DNA from 2 places in the Pseudoalteromonas sp. JC28 genome. Region 1 is predicted to be linked to the other one. Evidence: riboswitches for the same ligand, from Rfam matches in the RefSeq annotation. Region 1 holds a riboswitch; the other holds the start of a gene.
What was found. A riboswitch is a leader RNA that binds a small molecule or an ion and turns the genes downstream of it on or off. The one in region 1 is predicted to bind lysine.

Region 1 (11,382 bases):
TGGTTGGATTGATAAGGTGTCATCTATTTTTATTACTTTCTCTATTCTATATAAACCAGTATTGTTTATTTTTATTGTTTTTCCAATTATTTTACTCTTATCTTCCGCTATCTTTTCAGCGAGCGTGGACGAGATGAAAGCTCCACTTATACCCAGCTCTTCAGAGCCTAGATTTAGCATGAGTTGTGCAGTTTTATCTAATGCATAGACTTCAGTGCCTTTTAATTCTATATCATTATATAATATAGTTATATTCTCACGATAAACTTTGCCTACCCTTTTTACAGCTTGATCTTTTTCTAATACAGGTATAAGTGCAGCAGGCGCTTTAGAGCTTACCACGGTTTCACCGGATGGTAGGTTAAATTGGGTTTCAATTTTATATATGTCGCTGGAAAGTCCAGAATTTATAGAGCTGTCTGCTAGAAAAAAAATAAACATCAATCCAAGTAAGACAGCGCCCAGTGATAAAGATAAAACCCCAGTGACAGCGGAAAGTGCTTTTCCATCGCTCAATAGTTTAGACATCTTAACTACCTAAACTCTGCAAATTTTTGAGCGTGTCGAATAGTCTTTGTTCTATTTCAAACTTTGAATCAGTGATAGCATCTAAAAAGCTCGATGATGAAAAGCCTCTAGATGCTTGTTGTAGATAATAATATGCATTATCTGAAGGCTCATAAGCATACGCCTTTCGCCAGAAATTCTTCAAACCATACCAAGTGTAACAGGCTTGAATATAGGTATTTGGATCTAACATTCTACCTGTCCAAGGCGATTTGATGATACGAGAGTGAAATTTTGTTGGTAGACACGGCTCATACAATTCAGCTAGGTCAAATAGATTATGTGTCATCTCATGAACGATAGCATCGGCAATTGTTTCAACACTCACCTCACTAAGATTAGGATTAATCAAGACAATTAAGCCATTGCTAATATTAGTTGAAGCACAGTTAAAACGATTTTTTGTCTTATCAAACCGGATTGCTATTGAGCAAATGCTCTCTTTTAAAATTGTGTAGCACGGATCTGAAACCGCTTTTATGTAATCTAGCGCATTGTAAATTTTTGGAGTCGAGCATTGAATAAGCTCTGGAGTAATGCCCGTATCGTCCCAAGGAATATCTTTTTGGACACCTCTTGCTAGGTCACTAAAGTAGTCTAGAAGAATGTTTGAGTCGGGATGAACATTTTGATTTTTAAACAGTTTATCTGAGGATGCTTGATAACCAAGATTACCGCGTAAGTTCCAAGTGACTGAGGTTTCATCAATGAAATCACTTTGGATAATATAGTCAGGGTTAAATTCCAAGAAAGAAAGTTCTGTAATTAGTAATCTCTCTATCGTTGATTGATATTTTTCATCACCACGGCGTGCGATCAATGTATTCCAAAATCTTGGTAATTTTAAAAGCTGGTACAGATCATTAGTTGACAGTCTTTCAGAGAGCTTATCAAACAATTCTGAGAGCGGTTTGTTTGATAATACCTCTTTCTCAACGATATCTATCATTAATGTTAATTTACATCGCGTAAATATCTCAACAAAGGAGTCGTTCTCAAACTTCAGACAACTGGGTAATTCGCTCGTTAAAATATTCATAACATTCGTCCTAAATAAAGCTGTTAACACTGCACATCTTTAACAGCTAATCAACCAAAAGGTGGTTACTTCTCGAACGACTTAGACCAGTTCCAAGCGGTAATTGGTGGAGCAATCGCAATGCTATCAACACGAGATTGGTCAACGTTTGCAATATTTAGTGTTTGATCTGAAAAGCTAGCTTTTAACGCATCTAGTTTTTCTGCAACAGAAATTTTTTCTTTTGGTGCTTCAACGATCATTTTTAATTCCTTCTTAAAAGTTAAATTATACCTTGAGGATACATCCTCGAAATATTTGTACATTAAATGATAATGCAGTGTCAAATTTTTTATTTTAACTTGTTAGAGTGTGACGTTGGTTTGCACTTATTTTCTTTAACTTAATTTTTTGTAAGTCATTGGATTGTTAGTTTTTATTGGTTTTTTATTTGATGGGCCTAGCTTGGGGCATGGCGAAGCTTACGCTGAGAATGAAGTTGTGTTGAATTTATGTTAATTTTATGGGTTTGTTGGTGGGCTGTTTGGCTATTTTTAGAGTTTGCATTATGGTGATAGATTTTTGGAAGATGTAGATGTAGAAGTGGAGTAATACATACTCCACTTATAAAACTTAATGCTGTGCTTTGGGAGGGAAGTTAGCCAATAGTTCTGAGATGGTTTTGTTTATTGACTCTGTTCTTTGATCTGGTGATTGGTTGCTACGTAAGCGGCCTTCTTTTGCACCGCGCCAAACTAGCTGGTTAGACGCTTTGTCTACCATATCTAGTACTAGCGTGCCCACTTCATATTCACGTGTTGTGGTCTGTGTTTGCCAGCCAATACCCCAGTAATTCCAACGCGCACCATACGTGGTGTGAAGCGAGTCAGATTCAATTTTTGTATCAACTGATGCGTGATAGTTAACCAGTAAGTCAGCCGATTGCGGATCGGTGAGGGTGAAACCTTGTTTGCTCATTTCGTTTTGAATTGCACTGCGGATCCGCTTTTCCATTAAGTCATTGACTTGGTATTCACGACCATTATTTTTTAGGTCCGCTTCAGGTGACCAAGCATAGGTTTTGTAGTTAGCGAATTGTACAGACTTATCATAATCCCAATCAGGGGTTTTGGCGCAGGCCGCTAACATCAGCGCCAAAGTGGCGATAACAATATTCTTAAACATGTGTCTTTACTCCTTAGTCGGATGTTTGCTCTACCTTAACGTGTTAAGGCGTTAAATGGTAGAGACAAGCATCCTTTAATAATTGTATCTAAGACATTAACTTGAGATTAATGTTCCACTTCTATCCAGTCTTTTTCATCTACCCAGTTTTGGCTACCTTGTGCAACACTGCGGATCGGCACTAGGTAGTCACAGCTGATCTGTGGTTTCACCGATGCAAAAATTGGCACAAACCCAAAGCTTAGTGCGGTTTCGATAATGGCCTTTTGGTTTTGTGGGTCGATATCCGCGGCTTCATCGATATAAATCGGGATACGATACATCGCTTGCTCTTGATCAGATAACAGATAGCGAATAAATAGCATGCCACATAAAAGCTTGATGGTGATCCGTGTACCGTTTGAGCCGGCCGAGTCAATTTTATCGAAGTGTTCAATGTCACCCGCGCGGTTGACCACTTCAAAGCGAATGTCAAAGAGGTCAGTTAACGTCAATCCCGCTTTATCACTTGCAAGTTTGATGATGTGATCTTTCGCCTCATTAACGGACTTTTCTGAGCTAGGCTGCTCGCTGAGTAAGTCTAAGCTTTCGCCTTTTTCGTATAAATCTGAAGTGCTGATAATGGTGTCTATGCTATCGATAAGCATTTTACGAGGGATCACATTAATCTTAAACGCTTGCAAGTTAGAGATACGATGCTGGCTTATGCCTTTGTTAAAGCTGTTCATCTCTCGGCGTAAGCGGTCTAAGTCTTGACGCAGTCCTTTAATGGTTGCGGCCACTTCAGTGAGCGCCACTCGTGCTTGTTTATCGACGGCATCTCGTTCGTTATCTAGGTTGTGATACGCGCTGATCAGCTTTTGATACTTAATAGTAACGTCTGACTCGTTTTCAAACTTAGTGATCCCAGCATTGTAGATATGCAAGTAGGTATTACGCACATTAACGTCTAAGTTTCTAAGCTCATTACAGTCTTTATTAAACTGGTGGGTCACTTCAGACAGGTTATCAAAATCAAGATTAATTTCGATTTCGTACGGTGCCAGTTTACCCGAGTATAGGTCTAGTGTGTGATCGATACGTTCTGACTTTACTTGTTTTAAGCGGTCGGCTTGGCGTACCAATAAGTCTTGCTTGCTTTTAATGATAGAGCGGCGATCTGAAATCGAACCGGCATTACGCTGAATATCATGTAAATATTCATCAACTTGCTCACGTTCCATCTCAAGCTGCTCTTTTAGTGCTTGCTGAGCATCGACGGATTGCAACATGGTTTGATATTGCTCAAAGCGTTTCATGGCCGCTTCGGTAGCCATTAGTTCATCATATAGAGCATCACGTTCTTTTTGTTTTTCAGCGACGTTTGCGGCGACTTCACGCTGCTGCTTTAAGTCGTTAAGCGACTGTTGTAGTGACTCCAGCTGTGCTTGCAGTTGGGCTTTGTTCTCACCGCTTTGCATTTGTACTGGACTCAGTTTTTTCAACTTAACGGTAGCACCAGGTACTTTAAGCTCACCACCTTGAACTGACTTAGATAGGGACTCCAAAAATGCGCCAAAGGCATCTTCGTCGGTGATATCAATTTCACCTTGAGAGGTGGTTGAAAACGATAACAAATCCGGATTCAAGATCCGTGAGATCTCTTCCACTTCTTTTAAAGAAAGATCTTCACGCATACGAGTAAACAGGTTGAACTCAAGGTTCTTGAGTTGCAGTTTTAAACTCTTAATCTGCTTTTGCGTTTCGTTGATGCGAAAATCAAGGGTATGGAGACTTTGCCCCTGTGCACTATTAATAGAGAAGGAAAGCTGCTCATATTCCTTTTTCAACAGAGTTAAATTGGTTTTAAGCGTTGCATGATTCGTTAGCTCAAATTCACGTTTTAACGCGTGGAAATCAGTAAACCATTGTTCTATTTGGGTTTGTTTACGCTCGATATCTCGAGACTGTTGGACGTACAGCTGCTGCTTAGACTCAAATTCGCGCTTTTCAGCTTCTATGTCTTCTAGCTGTGTTGCCAGCTCTGCAATTTGCTCGTTGTGATAGTTATCATATTCAACCAAAGCTAAATCGAGTTTCGGTGCGTAAGCCGCCAGTTTACCTTTTAATACCGCCTCATTTTCAAGCATTTTCTCAAGGGCTGAAATTGGCTCTTGCATTGACTCCAGCGCATTTAGTTCACGACGCGCACGGTTAACCTTATCAAAAGCGCGACGCCAGACTTCATAAAAATCGACTTTCGAGTTCGACATATGGCGTTCGAACACCTTGAGCATAAAGCGCTTTACGTCTTGTGCACCGAGTTTGTGCAGATTCAAAATACGACGGAATATTTCTTTATATACAGGCGCATCTTGGACATTATTCAGTGGGATCATCTTCAGGTTGATATCGCCATCAAATGGTGTGGCGCCACCTGTGAGCAGGGCATTAAGTTCTTGTGCTTTTAGCTCTACAGGCTTAAGTTGTTTTTCCTGTAAGTGATTAAATAGCTTGGTGTACTTGATGATACTTTTACCCTGGGTGTAATCATCAAGATTCAGTTTGCCTTGATAGCAAAAAAACTGATGCGCGTAACCGGCGATTTTACCCAGTCCCGCAACGCCAATGACCACATCGCCGTGGGGGAGGTTGGCTTCAAGCAAAATATAGGATTGATCAGAAGAGAAGTAGAACTTACGCGTTTCTTCTAAATCGTGGCCATCCCATTCAGTCAGTCTTAAATCGTTGATAAGTGGAAACTGTAGCGCGTTGATCACCGAGCTTTTACCGGTGTTATTCGGGGCGCAGATAGACGCACTTTTATCCAGAGGAATGACACACTTAGCGTATCCGGCGGTATTTAATAATGCGAGTTTACTTAGGCCGTACAACTGCTCGCTCATAGCTCGTCCTCAATATCATATTGTTCTTCGTTTACTTCCATTAGCGCGTCAATGTAGCGATAAATCGGTGCAAGTAGCATAAAGCCTTGCTCAACCTCACGGGCTAGACCCAGTCTCACCATACGTAAAAACACGTCTTTTCTGAGATCTGAGCCCGAAAAAATCTCCAACTGGTCAAAAAGATGCTTATTGAGCTGTACTATGGTTTGCATTAGCTCTAAATCGCAGCTTTCATCAAATAGTACGCGAAGCGGATCTTTACCTTGGTTGGCATAGTACTCAATTAAAATATAAATGGTTAGGGCAATCGCACGGGAAATTTTCCCCATATTTGGCGTGCTTTCATCGCTTGCCAAATAATAAAAACCACGGGCATCGTGCTGTAAATCATGGCCTAAGGCTGAAAATAGCGCTTGATAGCTATCAATTTGCTGATCTAACTCTTGCCAAAGGGTAGTGTCTTGCTCACTGATATGATACCCGCTCACCAGTTTTTTATTAATGGCTTGGAGTTCATTGAGCATGTCTAAGTTAATTGTCGTCATAATGCTAATCTTGTTTTGCTTTGGCACTAAATGGATATAAAGAGAAGGTATGCGATGCGATAATGATCTTACTCTTTTGTTGCTCTTGGCTGAGTGCCAAGTCAGATTCGTTGATCAGTTTTTGATAAAGGAACAGCATTTCGTCTGCTTCAAGATCTGGGTAGCTATCGCTTAAAAAGCCCAATAGTGCCTGGCGCTTTTTACCGGTTTGTTGAAATCTCGTTTTTACCGAGTTGTAATCTGGAATGTTAGGACTTTGATAAGCTGGCACATCGTCGTGATCGGGCAGCTGATATTCTTCATGCTCAAATTCAACGAGACTTGCCATATATGCGACCATGTGACGCTTTTGCCCAAGGTTAAAACGTTGAATGTCTGACACAAATTCTGGTTGAACTGGTGAGAGTAAACGGTCAACACCGCGCTTTCTAATTTGTCCAAGGACTTTAGAGGCTTGCCGCGTAATGAGTGTATTGCGGCGTAGCTCTTCACGTAACGGCATTAGGAGATCGGCACTGCGGCTTAAACTTTCTCTACCAATGAGGTGCATATCTAAAATGCGTGTTCTGAGCTGCTCCAGCATGCGTTTGTCTGCAGCACCACGGCCTAATTGTTCAATCTCGTCAATTTGCTCACTGACCTGAAGCTCTATCTGATCGAAGCAGCGTTGGAAAGGGCCATGAATATCGACCATTTCCAACATAGGTTCGATATATTCGTCAAACGCTTCTAATACGGCTTTATATCTCATGCCAAGAGACAGCGTTGAGGTGTCAGACTTTGCTTGTTCAACCAAGTTCATGATAGCGCTTTCGTTATGCTCGAACAGCTTAACAATTTTACGAACGCGTTCGTCCATAATGCGGCTAAAGCGGCGTAGCTCAGAGTAGTCAGCCTCTTCACCGGCTTGTGCGATGCGATTACCTAATCTTTCTAAGTCTTTTACCAGCACCGTGATTTCTTCCGCTAAACCGAGGCTTTCTTCTTGTAAAAGAAAGCTGGCGAAGTCAGCGATTGCACGGTTGATTTCTAACTGTGAAGATTTAGCTAAAGGAATAATAATTTCTTGTTGGAGTAATCGATTGGTTTCTTTATATATCCGTTCACTCGACCAGCTAGAATTTTTCTGCTTTAGGATGTTTTGTACATCTTTTAGACTGAAATCTGCGAGCTTAAATCGTTTAAAAAGTAGCTCGAGTACGCTCCAGTGTTCATTTATCGTATTTAATAATTTTTTTGCTGGGATCATAACTTTCCAGTGTGTAGTAGAGAAGTTTCATCACCACTTCATCAAATTGTCACAAAATGTTTATTGTACGTGGCATGGGGCCTGCGATGGTGCTAGAATCCGCCCCGAAATCGAACCCACCCCTTGTTACATTTAATTACAGGTTGTTTGCGCATTATGGTCACGCCCATTATTCTAACCCTGATCGCCATCGCTTTTATACTCATCGTTATAGAAGATATTATTCACGTAAACAAGGCCAAAACAACGCTTTTTTTTGGTACTTTATGTTGGATTATCGCCTTTATCTCTCCAATTCATGGTCAAAGCCCAGAAATTGTACAAATTGAACTAGACCATAACATTTTGGAAATCGCGACGCTTTGGCTGTTTTTAATGGCTGCCATGACGTTTGTGGCCTACTTGAACTCAAAAGGGTTTATCCAAAATATTGTTCACCGGATCATGCCAACCCATATTAGCGAACGCAAGCTAATGTTTTTGGTCGGTGCTTTTGCATTCGTATTTTCGTCAATATCGGATAACATCACCGCGACGCTTATTTCATTAGCTGTAGTCATGTCTTTGAAATTAGACCCGAAAAAGCTAATTAGATATGCGACATTAATCATCTTCAGTGTTAACTCCGGTGGGGTATCATTGATCACCGGTGATGTAACCACCTTGATGATATTTTTGGCCGATAAAGTAACCATCCCTGATCTGCTTTTACTAATTGCCCCTTCTATTTTTAGCGTATTTATCTTAGCTGCGATGCTATCAATCGGCATGAATGATAAGATCATTTTTGAAAAGGCTGAATTACGCAGAATTGAAAAGACCGATATCACCATTGCGCTCATCTTCTTATCAACCATTTTTGCTACGTTATTCTTAAGCGTGCAATACCATGTACCGCCGATGCTGACTTTCTTATTTGGCTTGTCTTTGATGTTCTTAATGGCGCAATTCTTGATGCGCAAAAAGGACGTCAATAAGAAAATCATCGACTATATCCGTGAAATTGAATACGACACCTTATTGTTCTTTGTGGGTGTGCTGTTATTAGTTGGCGCGTTGAAAGAGGTCGGTGTACTGTCTAAGTTTACCGATTTATATCTGCATCTTGCACCGGAATACGCAAACTACTTGGTCGGTTTAATGAGTGCGGCGGTAGATAACGTGCCATTGACGGCGGCGTTATTAAAAGCAGATATTACGATGACTCCAGCGCAATGGCTAACCTTTACTTATGCGACTGGGGTTGGTGGCTCTATGCTTATCATTGGTTCTGCAGCGGGGATCATTGCAATGAGTAAGGTTAAAGCGTTAACCTTCTCAAGCTATCTTAAAATGAGTATCTACCTGCTTATCGCATATACCATTGGATATAGTGGCGCGTATTTCGCGGGTCAGCTTATTTAAGACCAATGGATTTAATTTTTTAGCGCTTTGGGATAAGTTTTTCATAAATAACTTGACACCTAGACGGCTAAAAGATAATTTTCTCACATCGCCCGCATTTATTGCGGGCTTTTATTTTGCTTTTATTCAGATTAACAAAGGCAAAATAAACAGAAGAGGCGCGATGCTTAGGTAGTTAGTGTGAGGTGACGAGACCAATGACCACTAGTGAGGGAAGTATTCGCCGAGGAGAAAAGTTGCTCGTCGCAACGATTCTTCGGTTTACGAGGCTGAATCCTCGGAACTGTCACCGTATTGGTGGAGAGCTTCTGGCAAAGGTCATTTCAAGCGTTCGTCTTTTTAGAAATCCCATGCCGAGTTCTCCTTATAAAATTTGACTGTGCCAACAGTCGAGAGGAGAGAAAATGAATTCGCAGTATGTTGTAGCCAAATTTGGCGGTACCAGTGTCGCTGACTTTGAGGCTATGTCTCGTTGTGCTCACATTGTTCGTGACAACCCAAATGTTCGAGTGGTCGTTGTGAGTGCGTGTGCTGGCGTAACCAATCACCTTGTAACGCTAACCCAACAAAAGGAAGATGAGGCCGGGCGCAAAGCGGTTGTTGCAGCGGTTGAAAACATACAGCAAGCGATTATCGACCAAGTGTCTTTGGATGCTGATCTTGCTGAGGGTTACAAGCAAACTTTCAGTGAATTTGAAAGCCTTGCGAGTTTACCTGCACTTAGCAGACAGCAATGCGATGAAATGTTGAGCTTTGGCGAACGTTTTTCTTCTTATTTGTTTACCCAAATACTACGTAATAACCAGGTTCAGGCGTCGCGCTTTGATGTGCGTAAAGTGCTTAAAACAGATAATCAATTTGGAAAAGCGAATCCAAATGTTGCAGCTACGCGTGAAGCTGCGCAAACCAATTTGGTCGCGCTACTTGGCGACACAGTGCAGGTGACGCAAGGGTTTATTGGTAGTGACCAATACGGCCAGACGACTACGCTTGGTCGTGGCGGTTCTGACTATAGTGCAGCATTGTTAGCAGAGGCAATTGACGCGTCAAGTGTGCATATTTGGACCGATGTCGTTGGTATTTTCAGTACCGATCCGCGTTTGTGTGTAAAGGCTAGACCTATTCCTCGTTTGAGTTTTGATGAAGCGGCAGAAATGGCGACATTTGGTGCTAAGGTGTTACATCCCGCAACTATATTGCCAGCGAGTCGTAAAGGTATTTCAGTATTTGTTGGTTCAAGCCGTGATCCGCAAGCGGGTGGCACTTGGATTGAAAAAGAGAAAACGGCGCAAGCAGGCATTCGCGCAGTGACACAACGCAAAAACCAAATACTATTGACGTTAAAGAGCCCTGAAATGCTTCTTGCTAGCGGCTTTTTGGCTCGTATCTTCACCATTTTAAGCAATTACAATATATCGGTTGACTTGGTAACGACTTCGGAAATTAGTGTTGCACTTACGCTGGATAATGCGCCGAATGCTTCTCGACCAGAGCTAGAACAAGCTTGTTTGGATGAACTTGGCGAGTTTTGTCATGTGACCGTTGAAAATAATCTTACTTTGGTGGCCATGATAGGTTCTGAGATCCAGTTGAAGAAGTGCCAACTTAACCTGATGGATGTGTTGTCAGAGTTTAATATTCGATTGATATGCCATGGTGCGAGCAAGCACAATCTGTGCTTTTTAGTTGAGCAGCAGGAGTCAGATCAGGTCGTGCAGTCAATTCATGCTAAATTACTAGAGGTTGCGTAAGTGAATTTATTGTTTTTTAGGAACTAATAAAAAAGTTGCATTATTGAGTAATGGATGGCACTTTGTTTATAACGGTTAGGGTCTGCTGACCATCAAGTTTGTTTTTCCCTAGGAGTGCCATCATGAATTATAAAGACGTCTACGAATTCTGGTTTGTTGAATGCACTGAATCAGATTGGTGGAAGAAGTCTGCGGACTTTGATCGCATAATAAAAAATCGCTTCGGTATTTTGCACCAAATGGCGCACCAAGGTGAGCTTTCGAGCTGGAGAGCAACACCACTTGGCGCGCTGTGCGAAATCATTATCTTAGATCAGTTTTCACGCAATATATTCAGAGACACTCCAGAGGCGTTTGCCAGTGACGCATTGGCGCTAAGCCTCACCCAACACGCTATCGAAAAGGGCTATCACCGCCAGCTCAACGATACTGAATTGATGTTTTTATACCTACCTATGATGCATAGCGAAAGTCGCATCATCCATCGTGCCGCAGATCATTATTTTCGCGACCTGCCCAATTATGATTTTGAAGTCGCGCATAAAAAAATTATCGATAGATTTGGCCGATATCCCCATCGAAATGAAATACTCAATCGCGATTCAACAGAAGCAGAAATGGACTTTCTAGAGACGCCCAACTCGAGTTTTTGAGGCACGGCTCGAACCTCTCGCATTTTTAGCGGAAGTACGTATAATCGGCCGTCTACAAAAATAATGATTGATTACAGACATGGCTCATACGCGCGATGGATTTCAAAGCCGACTTGGCTTTGTGT
Region 2 (11,382 bases), on a different contig from region 1:
AACGAAAACGCCCCCCGAACCTTTTGGTGCGGGGGGCGCTTATGCTGATACTTTTCTTACAGCACTAACTAGCCCCCGCGGTAATAATAATCACCACGTTGATAATCACGACTAGTAGAGTTGCTGTTAGTAACATTGCTTGAATTCCGTAAATTTAAACTTGGCAATCATCCAGTGTAAGTACTGCGCTGCCTCTTTTTCTATTAATACCGCGCCTTGCACACTTAAGTCAACACAAAAAACTATGCTATTTAAAATTAAAAACCTGAGTTTAACGCATAAAAAAACCAAATAACCACCATTTATAGAATCAAAACAACCACACATTTTAAAATGCGAATTTTCTATTGGTTCAGCTTCGATATAACGAAAAATTTACTTTCTCGATTTGCCTATATGAAATTTTTTCTACCGCCTAAGCGTACTTCATTTTTTAGTGACATTCACATTTCGATATCGCAGACTGACCCTTTACAACCAATTTGGATCATTACTATGGTTAAAGTATTTTCACCATTGTTATTTATTTATCTTTGCTTAAGCCTTTTCAGTAATCTCGCCAACGCAGAAGTTGGCCTGTGGAAAGTAGAAAAGGACAACAAAACGTCGTACTTATTTGGTACCGTGCACGTCGGTGACGAACAAATGCATGGTTTACCAGCCAAGGTAAAAAGCGCCATTGCGAGTAGTGATAGAGTCATGGTTGAAGTGAACTTAGAGGCGCTTTCTCCATTTGCGATCCAACAGCGCTCCATGCCATTTATGCTGTTAAAAAACAACCAAACACTAAAAGATCAGCTCTCTGCAGAAGTCTATCAGAAGCTACAAGACTACTTTTCCAAAAAGCAGATAGATATCGCCTTATTTGAACGCTATGCGCCATGGGCCGTGATGATAACTATGCTACAACTGGAATATCAAAAGCTTGGATTTACCGATACCAATGGCATCGATAAACAAGTAATTGCCTACGCAAACGAAAAGAAGATCCCAATTGGTGAATTTGAAACCTTAGAATATCAGCTTGAAATGTTCAGTCAGCTGAGTATTCATAGTGACGCTATGCTCAAGGAAACATTTGCACAGATGTCTGATTTGAACACCTACTTCTTGGATTTAGTTTCCGCATGGCGAAGCGGCGATTTAGAGAAGTTATCCCATTACTATCAGGTAAGTTTTTCGGATGATAAATATGGCAAATTAGCCGAGCAATTGATGATCATTGAACGCAATAATAACTGGGTGAAAATGCTTAAAAAGCAGCTCCCCAATGAATCAACGTTTATTGCCGTTGGTGCATTACATCTTGTTGAAAAATATGGCCTTGTTGAGCAGCTTAAAAACAATGGTTATTCAGTCACCCGACTATAACACTCAGCGCTATCTTGCCAAGAGGTAAGCAGTTTACTTTGTAGGCGTGTTAAACAGATACTTCCATTAACACGCCCTAAAAAAATAAAAATCTTTTTAAACCTTTTCATTTTTATGTGCGACTTACCTTTCAAACACTCTCGTTGAAGGTAAAAAATAATGAAAAAGGTAGCGTTAGTTTTAGCATTAAGTGCAGCGGCAATGACTGCACAAGCAGAAGATTCAAAAACCATTACAGCATCATTCCCAAGCAATAGCCTAGCCGAGTTAGAAGTGGATATTGCCGTAGGTAAAATCGACCTACAAACTTACAACGGCGACACCATAGAGGTCGAAATTTTGGTTGAACCGAAAGAGTCAGACAGTTGGTTTGGTAAACCAGATGTGAGTGAGGCCACCCTAAACAGCAACACATCAGGGGATAAATTATCACTTGAGATCAATTCGGATGATTATGAACTATCTTGGCAAGTTAAGGTGCCTGTTAATTTGGCTTTAGATGTTGAGGTTGGTGTTGGCAAAATTGATATTCAAGATCTTAATAACTCTGCTGATTTAGAGGTAGGCGTAGGAAAAATTAAAATTGAGACTACCACCACCGATTTCAAAAAAGTGTCTTTAGATTCAGGTGTTGGTAAAACGGCAATGTCAGGTTTTGGCAACGTAGAAACTTCCGAAAAGAGTATGGTTGGCTCGACAACAGACTATCGTGGTCAAGGCCAGTATTCCATCGATGCAGAAGTCGGAGTTGGAAATATTCGTTTAAGACGAGACTAAGTCTCCACACTTATTCAGTAATAGCGCCACTTTGCTATGCAGCACATCCGGTTGCAACGGCTTATACAAATGAGCCGTTGCGCCAAGTGCGTAGACCTTATCCAGATCCTCCGCATTGGTATTTGCGGTCACGACCAAAATAGGCACAGCTGGATCTAGCTTTCTCAAACGCTCAGTGGCTTCAAAGCCATCCATCACAGGCATATTCAAATCCATAAGCACGATATCAAACTTACCCACCTCATATACTTCAAGGGCACCTTCACCATGTTCGACATGCGTTACCAATTTTGCTATGGGCTGAAGCATTTTTTCAATCACGCGTGCATTTAGTAAATTATCTTCCACCAGTAAAATGCGAGCCGACACCTGCTCCATTGTATGAGCCGGTACCTGTTGATTGTCAATTTCAATAGGGACTCTCAGGATTGCTCTTGTACCGATTGGCTCCCTTGCACTAAAATCTAATCGTCCTCCAAGCGCTGAGGTGAGTAATTGGCAACGCTTCAGCCCTAACTGCGTGCCTTGAAAATGCTCGCTATGCACAGCTTCTCGTAACTGCTGATAGTCGAACCCAGGCCCAGTATCTTCAACGACAAATTCTAAATATGGTGTATCTTCATCTACAACCAAATCCGCAAATACTTGAATGCTGCCACGCTCAGTAAATTTAATTGCATTATTAACCAATTCACTGATCAACCAACCAACACGCTTACAATCACAATAACAAGCCACATCTAACTCATTACTCAATGCCAAATTAAAAGCGAGAGATTTTTTGTGTGCGGTAAGTTGAAAGGCAATACAGGCTGATTTTATTACTTCTCGCAATGCGACTTGATGACGCTCAATAACCACTTCTTGCTCGGAAAGGTTATTAAAGTCTTGAACAGAATAAAGTAATACATCCAATTGATTTGCTGCGCTTTTCACATGCTGTAATTGCTGCGTGTCTTTGCTCCTCAGATATTCATCTAAATACCCCTGAATGGCCTGCAATGGTGTTCTTAGCTCGTGACTAACGCGTGCTAAAAATCGTGATTTTGAGTGTAATGCATCGTCAGCAAGCTTTCTTGCCGCCTCTAATTTATCGAGTGCTTCAGCAATTTCTCGCGCCATTGGGCGAAATACAAGTTTCGCTTCTATAAACAGTAGCAACAGTCCAAGTAGCCAGATTAACAATTCTATTTTCCTCACCATCTCTGTTTTACTTCGTGCATGCTGCTCGAATAGTGAAACGGCATCATTCAGGTTTGGGAGTATATGCTGAGACGCAGTAAAGATTTGCTCCATTAATTGAGGAGTGGATTGCTGTAACTGAGACCTTGATAAAGTGACAAAAGTATTACTTTGCAAATCCAACTGCACCGGCCCTTGGTAGTAAAGCGCTGCAAGCGCCTCATTCAGATAAATAGCCTCTCCACTACTTCCAGTTTTAGTTAAGAACTCATGATTACTTTCAAACTTATCAATGGCTTGACGTAGCGCTTCACTATCTCGTTGATTGTCTTGCGCACTATATAGCGCGATACGTTGGGACAACATCCGCTGCATACCCGCAATATTAATTACGTGTGCATCTAGGCTCTGCTGATACAGTAGATATTGCATAACCCCCATCGCCATCGACAACAATATAGCCATAGCAAGTAATGCCCCGATATAACGATTTTTAACTTTACTTATTAACGACATATTTTTGTTTTTCATCTCATAGCATTGTCTCAGCTGCAATGTTAAGTGTAGTTAACAATCGTATTATTTACAGTCCGATGCTTGACACCTAGACGGCCAAAATGTTTCAATGCGCGTTCACCCTATTTAGATAGTTTGATGCCACGGCGTCAAATTGAGGGCTGGAAGAGGTGCGTTATTCAGGTAACTAAGTGAAGGAGAGCAAACTCCGTTGCAGCTTAGTGAGGGGAATATACGCCGAGAAATTGAGTTATTGTTTGCTAATACTCATTTCGGGCGACTGGGCTGAATCCCAGCGACTGTCACCAACATACTTGGTGGAGAGCTTCTGGTCTTAGAAAAATAAGGCCATTGGCTGCCTTATCCTTTTTAAGTCCATTGCTCTTCGAATTTTAACGGTTCGAAGTTTGGACACCCTCCTAACTCCGAACATGATTTAAGTTCGGTAGAGATGAAATCACAATTCAACTTATCTGACTATCCGTTGTGGACGGCTTTAGTAACGCCTTTTGATGCTGAAAATCAGGTTGATTTTAGCGCATTAACGACGCTGGTACGCGATCAAGAGCAAGCTCGTAACGGTATTCTTTTACTAGGCAGTACCGGCGAAGGCCTTGCGCTTACCCAACAAGAGCAGCAACAAATCGTTGAGTTTGTTTGCCAGCTCGCCCCGAGCGTACCGCTCATGGTTGCCGTTGGCGGCAGTAATCTTGAGCAGCAAACACAATGGGTGCGCTTTTGTAATACACAGCCCATTCATGCGCTCTTACTTGGCTCACCAATCTACGCAAAGCCCGGCAAAGTTGGTCTGGCACATTGGTTTAGTACACTACTCGATGAGAGCCACAACCCTTGTATGCTCTACAATGTACCTGGTCGCAGTGCCGTTGCTATCGCCCCTGAACTACTCGGCGAACTAGCTTGCCACCCTAATCTGTGGGCACTAAAAGAAGCCAGTGGTGATATTGCCACCTTTGAAGCATTTCGTCAGGCAGCACCTGATGTCGCCATCTATAGCGGCGACGATGGCTTAATGCCCTACTTTGCACAAGCTGGTGCAACGGGTCTGGTGTCTGTTGCAGCAAACGCATGGCCACAGCAAACCGCAGAATTTGTAAGGCGCTCGTTAAGCGGCACCTCTCCTAATTTATTTACCACTTGGTCAGAAGCTGCAAATAGCTTATTTGCAGTGGCAAATCCCATTCCAGTCAAAGTGTTAATGCACTTGCAAGGGAAGCTCACAAGTCCGAACTTGCGCCCGCCACTGACACATTTGGAACTCACCCATACCGATGCGATCACTCGCGCGAACGAAACTATTTTATCTTGGAATTAAGGCAGTAAACATGAGCTGGTTAACCCTACTAAACGATTTAGAAAATGGCACAGTACGTGCGGCAACACAGGATGAGCAAGGCCATTGGCATGCTAACGTAGAAGTAAAACAAGGGATCCTTGAAGCATTTAGAAATGGCGTAAATACAGAATTCCCAGGTGGATTTGTTGATAAAGACAACTTAGCACCACGCGGATTTGCTGCCCAAGATGGCGTTCGTATGGTTCCTGGCGGAAGCAGTGTAAGACGTGGCGCTTACGTCGCAGCGGGCACAATCATTATGCCACCGGCTTATGTCAACATTGGTGCCTATATTGATTCAGGTACTATGGTAGATAGTCATGCGTTGGTTGGTTCTTGCGCGCAAATTGGTAAAAATGTCCACCTTAGCGCAGCGGTGCAAGTGGGTGGTGTATTAGAACCAGTTGGAGCAAGCCCTGTTGTTGTTGAGGACGATGCCTTTATTGGTGCAGGCTGTGTATTGGTTGAAGGGGTTGTTATTAAACGCGGTGCCGTATTAGCACCGGGTGTGCGCCTTTCAGCAAGTATTCCTGTCTATGACTGCGTGAACGAGCGCTTGCTTGACAAAGGTGAAGCCATCCCTGAAAACGCGATAGTGATCCCAGGCTCTCGTCCAGCCTCAAGTGAGTGGGCGCGCGAGCAAGGACTAAGTATGTCATGCGCACTTATCGTAAAATACCGTGATGAACAAAGTGATGCATCACTGGCGCTGGAAGAGGTTCTACGCTAATGAGTTGGTTGAGCACGTCACAGCGAACCGCAGCTGAGGCATTGATCCAGCAACAAGATACGCCATTCTTTTGCTACGATTTAGATAAGCTAAGTGCACATGTTAAGCCCTTAGTTGATCAGCAAATCGTTAAGCTTTGGTATGCCGTAAAAGCGAATCCGTTATCACATATCATTAAAACCCTAGATAACGCTGGGTTTAACTTTGATGTGGCATCTAGCGGCGAGCTTGATCAGGTGTTATCTCAAGGGATCGCACCTGAACGCGTGCTCAACACAGGTCCTGCCAAATCGCTAAAGCAGATCCGTCATTTTGCCACACAAGGCGTACGTATTTTCGTGGCTGAAAGTCACAATCAAGTACGCTGGTTAAATCAAGTGGCCGAAGAGTTTGAGCTTCAATTTGAAGTTTTACTGCGGGTGCAGTTACGCTTTGATAAAGCAGAGCACAATCCACTTGGTGGCAATACGCTGACTCCTTTTGGTCTTGGCGCAGAGCAGTGGCAAGCCCTAACTTTAAGTGACTACACCTACCTAGACTTTGTCGGACTGCATATTTTCCAGTGGGGCAATATGCTCTGCAGCGATACACTCGCTGAACTTTGGCAGGCTATGGTTGCACCTTTAGTTCAGCTCGCTGCTGATTTAGGGATTACTCTAAAGGTACTCGACTTAGGTGGCGGCCTTGGCATTCCCTATGATAGGCAAAGCCCTTCTCTCGATTGGCAGAAATTATTAGACACGCTCGCATTGATAAAATCCGCCACGCAAGTGCAAGAATTATGGATGGAGTTAGGCCGCTATGCGGTTGGCGAATGTGGTTTTTATCTCAACCCTGTGGTGGAACAAAAGCAAAACTACGGTGCACAACAACTGATTGTCGCAGGCGGTGTCAATCACCTGCTGCGTCCAGCGGTTACCGGACAAGCTTTCCCCGCTGAATTGTTACGCCAGTCTCAAGCTGAGACCATAGACTTTCATATTCATGGTCCACTTTGCACAGCATTGGATAAATTAGGCACCCTAGCCTTACCAAGCGACAGTGCCGATGGCGATTGGCTTGTTTTCAGTCAGTGTGGCGCTTACGGCTACACCGAAAGTATGCCGTTCTTTTTATGTCATGAGCTCCCAGCTGAGTACATCATCTCAGCTGGAGAAATCAGCTGTGTCCGTGAAGCAGAGCCCGCTTCAAGTTATTTGAGGTAAACATGAATACCATTACACAACAACATATTCAGGTTGGTGAAATTGCCAACGGCTTGCCTTTGACTATTCCAGTCTATCGCATCAAAGGCAATGGCAGTGGGCCAAAGGTGTATATCCAAGCAAATATGCATGGCGCTGAAGTGCAAGGTAATGCAGTGATTTATCAACTGCTGGAACAGTTGAAGCAATTGTCATTAAAAGCGGACATCACCTTAGTGCCTTACGCAAACCCGATTGGTTGTAATCAGAAATCTGGTGAGTTTACCTTAGGACGTTTTGATCCAATTACAGGCACGAATTGGAATCGAATGTACATCAACCATTCCGGGTTGGTTGCCGAGTTTGTGGAGCAAAACCCGACGCTATCAATAACAGAAATCGCTCAGCAATTTCGCCAACGATTAGTTGAGCGCACCCAAACACTACTTGATGGGCCCTTAGATAGGTTGACGACAGGTAAGCGCATCGCCTTGAATTTACAGCGTCTAGCTCATGAGGCTGACATTGTTTTAGACCTACACACGGGACCAATTTCAGCAAAACACCTGTATTGTCCTGAGTATGCAAAAAACAGCGCTCGATATTTTGATATTCCACATGTGTTACTTATTCCAAGTGACTTTGATGGAGCAATGGATGAAGCCAGTTTTTGTCCATGGTGGAACTTGCAGCAAGCCTATCAGGCTATAGGCCGAGAGATCCCAGTATTAACCGAAGCGTTTACGGTTGAGCTTGGCTCTCAAGAAAAAATTGATTTAGCGGAAGCATTGAATGACGCTAATAGCATTTTGAGCTACCTGAACTATAAACAGGCCTTTCAAGATGCACACTTTATGCCGCAAGACATCACCCGTTACGTCTGTCGACTAGAAAATTATCGCGCCTTTTATGCCCCAATGGGTGGTATGGTGGAATATACGGCAAAGCTTGGAGAGCATATCAAGGCGGGTCAAACCATCGCCAAAATTCTCAGAATGGAGCGCTATTTATCAGAAACGCCCTTAAATGAGATCAAGTTAGACGAAGATGCCATCGCCATTTTGCACTTTGCCTCTGCTAGTGTGAATCAAGGTACTGAGCTTTATAAGTTTTTTACTCAGGTTGAAACGCTTTAACTTGAGTACTTTTATTGCGTGAGAGTAAGTCAAAGCAAATAAGCGCTGCTTGTTTAGCTTAACGCTTACTAAGGTATGGCGGCGATAGCCGCCACCTTTTTCTTATTCGACCGTATTTTTCTTTCTGACATTTTTGACCTTCGAGATTCATTTCCCTTTCATTATCATTGGTTAATAATGTAATCAATTGTACTTACTCTCGGCGCACACAGGATGAAACTTACACACTTATCAATACCGGCTTTGGCCTTGCTTACCTTGCCACTTTACGCTCAAGAAGCCCAACAGGAAGATGAAATCGATTTAGTCAAACAGTGCGTGCTAAACGCGGTATTAACTGGAGAAAAAGATAAAACCATAGAGCAGGTCCGTACCGAATGTGCCGAGGCTGATGCAGATAAAACCTTAAGCCAATTAGATAAACGCATGGCGCGCGAACGTGTAACGGAAAAGAACCGTAATGTATTAACACCACATAAGCGTAACTATATTTTGCCAGTTTCTTATATGACCAACGTCAACAGCAGACCATTCGACGGTCTAAAAGCCATTGACGATGAAGACGGCGAGCCAATCGACAACTTTGAAGCCAAATACCAAATCTCATTAAAAGCGCCTATTTATAAAAACTTTTCGGATAAAGATCAGGCAATCTATTTTGCTTTTACGCTGCAATCGTATTGGCAGCTGTATAACAAAGATGTGTCTTCGCCATTTCGTGAAACCAACTATGAACCAGAAATCTTTTGGATTAACTTTTTAGATGATGAAAACGTGCTGTGGGGCGATGAGATGGCCTTTGTACTTGGGATTTCCCATCAATCTAACGGTCGCAGTCAACCAAACTCCCGCTCTTGGAATCGTATCTATGCGAATTTTATCTGGGAAAACCGAGGCTTTGTATTCAGCTTTAAACCTTGGTATCGCTTACCCGAAGACGACAAAGAAGATGCCTTGGATCCACGCGGAGACGACAATCCAAATATCGATGAGTACTTAGGTCACTTCGAGTTTAGTGGGGTATATCGCCACGAAGAGCATGAGTTTGGCTTTATGTGGCGCAATAACTTAAACAGTGATAATCGCGGTGCAATTCAATTAGACTGGTCATTCCCGATTTGGGGAAGGCTGCGCGGCTACGCACAATACTTTAATGGCTACGGCGAAAGCTTAATAGACTATAACACACATACCCAAAGGCTCGGTATTGGCGTGCTGCTCACAGATATTCTTTAAGCACATTCGAATACAAAAAAAGCTCTGAACACTCAGAGCTTTTTCGTTTGGAAAGCTGAGAATAATTCTCTACTTATTGCGGTTTAATTACCACAAACTGCCCCTCAAATTTAGCAACTAGCATGTCACCATCATAGACATTCACTGGCACCACATATTTTGCTTTGCCAGCCGTCTCTAGCGCTTGCAATTCACCTTCACAGTCCGCAATGGTAACCGTTGCCGCTGGTGCCGTGGTTAAAGGTTTTAGATATTTAATATTGGCGTCAGCCAACACAATATCTCCCTCTAACCCAAGCTCTTTAAGTGCTAAATAAGTCGCCCCCCAGCCCGTTAGCGTCGCCATGCTATATATAGAACCTGCAAACATCGAGTTGTGTAAATTGAGGTTCGCTTTTAAATCAGCCTTAGTGGAAAACTGCCAGTCTGTATAACTTTCTACTTTAATCCCCATCGCATCACTGATTGGAATAGACTCGCGCCAAGTATTTTGTAATACATGGGTCCAATCTGGCTGCCTAAACCAGCCTGGCTCCGTAGGACGTTGTTTTACCATCTTCCAGTGCTGCACATCGCCATAGGCTAAATGTGCTTTTTCAACCACTTCATAACCATGGTGTTCGTAAAATGATAACGCGCGCTCGCGAGCATACAAAACCAGCTCTTCTGCTTTTTGCGTCCAAGCAATAACCTCAAGCTCGTGTAGCAAACGGCTACCTAAGTGATGACCTCGATGCCCTTCTGCAACGGCCATATAGCGTACTTGTGCTTGCTTATGATTGTTAAAATGGAGCCTAGCTACGCCTAGCACTTCACCATCATTATTTTTTATGTAGCGATGTTCAGCTTCTTGCTCTAAATCATCCTGTTCGCTGCCACGAGGTTGATCCCATGGCGCTCTTAACACCTGCCAGCGTAACTGGTAATAGGCTTGCCAATCTTCGCTGCTTTGTGGTGAAGTTACCTCAAACATCACTGACTCCTGTTTTGTTATTAGCCTGTTAAATGACTTTGAATCTAGTACGGATACACCCTACAAGATAAGCTCAGTGTAGGGAATAAAATGCGCCAAAACACTTATCCTTTAGTGTAAAAACTGGTGGACAAGCTGGCATTCACAAAATCCTCGTCTATGATGATGTTATCATGGGAGAATTTATTACGCATTCAGGCACTATCAGCAACGATTTTGTGGACCGGAGCCACCAACTAGGACACTTGCTATATTGGCATAAACAAGGCAGAAATAGCATCCAAGTGCGGCAAGAGAAATCGTTGAGATGGCTTCTGATAAACAACACATTACAATCCGTTGTGGAGTTAAACCACCCGGAGCACTTGTTATTTCCTCATTTAAAAACATTCGCGAGTCGCTGGCAGCAAGTCGCCCCGCCGACCAGCGTACTGGAGCTGGGTCTTGGCGCAGGTGCAATCCGTGATTACCTCAATGCCACTTATCCAAATTGTCATATTACCACCATAGATAACAACCCAGATGTGATCCATTGTTACAAACGCTACTTTGGCGGCGACCCTTTGTGCGATGTTAATTGTGTTGATGTATTTAAAGCGTTGCAACAAGGCAAACGCTACGATTGGATAGTGCTCGATTTATTTAGCGAACTTGAGCCCCCCATCTTCTTGTTTCAGCACCAGTTTTATCGCCTACTCAGAGCTGCGATTAATGATGGGGGCCGACTGTATATCAACTTTTTAACTGAGCATGAGTCGCAGCTCAAGCAACTTCAACACTTATTAATTACCAACTTTGGTAAAAAGCCCTTTATCGAAAAAGTGCCGGACTACGCCAACATAATTATCGAGGTTAAACGCTAACACTGGCTGACCCTAGTTTTTACGTCAAATCACTATTCAACACTAAAATTAAAAGTC

Region 2: it holds a riboswitch for lysine, as region 1 does, so the genes downstream of both, dapA (4-hydroxy-tetrahydrodipicolinate synthase) here and lysC (lysine-sensitive aspartokinase 3) in region 1, are expected to answer to the same signal.

What each region holds. Positions count from the first base shown of each region.
Region 1 covers NZ_QOKX01000001.1:1,138,902-1,150,283, reverse strand. Annotated here, with positions in the region: gene darB (darobactin export ABC transporter permease subunit) at 1-528, opposite strand, end outside; gene DS891_RS04995 (hypothetical protein) at 530-1,606, opposite strand; gene darA (darobactin family peptide antibiotic) at 1,672-1,848, opposite strand; gene DS891_RS04985 (DUF4136 domain-containing protein) at 2,219-2,770, opposite strand; gene DS891_RS04980 (ATPase) at 2,878-5,655, opposite strand; gene DS891_RS04975 (hypothetical protein) at 5,652-6,200, opposite strand; gene DS891_RS04970 (hypothetical protein) at 6,205-7,449, opposite strand; gene nhaD (sodium:proton antiporter NhaD) at 7,606-8,853, shown strand; lysine riboswitch at 8,999-9,169, shown strand; gene lysC (lysine-sensitive aspartokinase 3) at 9,258-10,604, shown strand; gene DS891_RS04955 (DUF924 family protein) at 10,727-11,257, shown strand; gene DS891_RS04950 (sodium-dependent transporter) at 11,337-11,382, shown strand, end outside.
Region 2 covers NZ_QOKX01000011.1:78,393-89,774, forward strand. Annotated here, with positions in the region: gene DS891_RS21525 (TraB/GumN family protein) at 496-1,371, shown strand; gene DS891_RS21530 (hypothetical protein) at 1,531-2,148, shown strand; gene DS891_RS21535 (response regulator) at 2,134-3,861, opposite strand; lysine riboswitch at 4,004-4,182, shown strand; gene dapA (4-hydroxy-tetrahydrodipicolinate synthase) at 4,298-5,182, shown strand; gene DS891_RS21545 (2,3,4,5-tetrahydropyridine-2,6-dicarboxylate N-succinyltransferase) at 5,193-5,933, shown strand; gene DS891_RS21550 (PLP-dependent decarboxylase) at 5,933-7,138, shown strand; gene DS891_RS21555 (succinylglutamate desuccinylase/aspartoacylase family protein) at 7,141-8,253, shown strand; gene DS891_RS21560 (phospholipase A) at 8,467-9,489, shown strand; gene DS891_RS21565 (bifunctional GNAT family N-acetyltransferase/hotdog fold thioesterase) at 9,563-10,462, opposite strand; gene DS891_RS21570 (spermidine synthase) at 10,636-11,325, shown strand; gene dtd (D-aminoacyl-tRNA deacylase) at 11,358-11,382, opposite strand, start outside.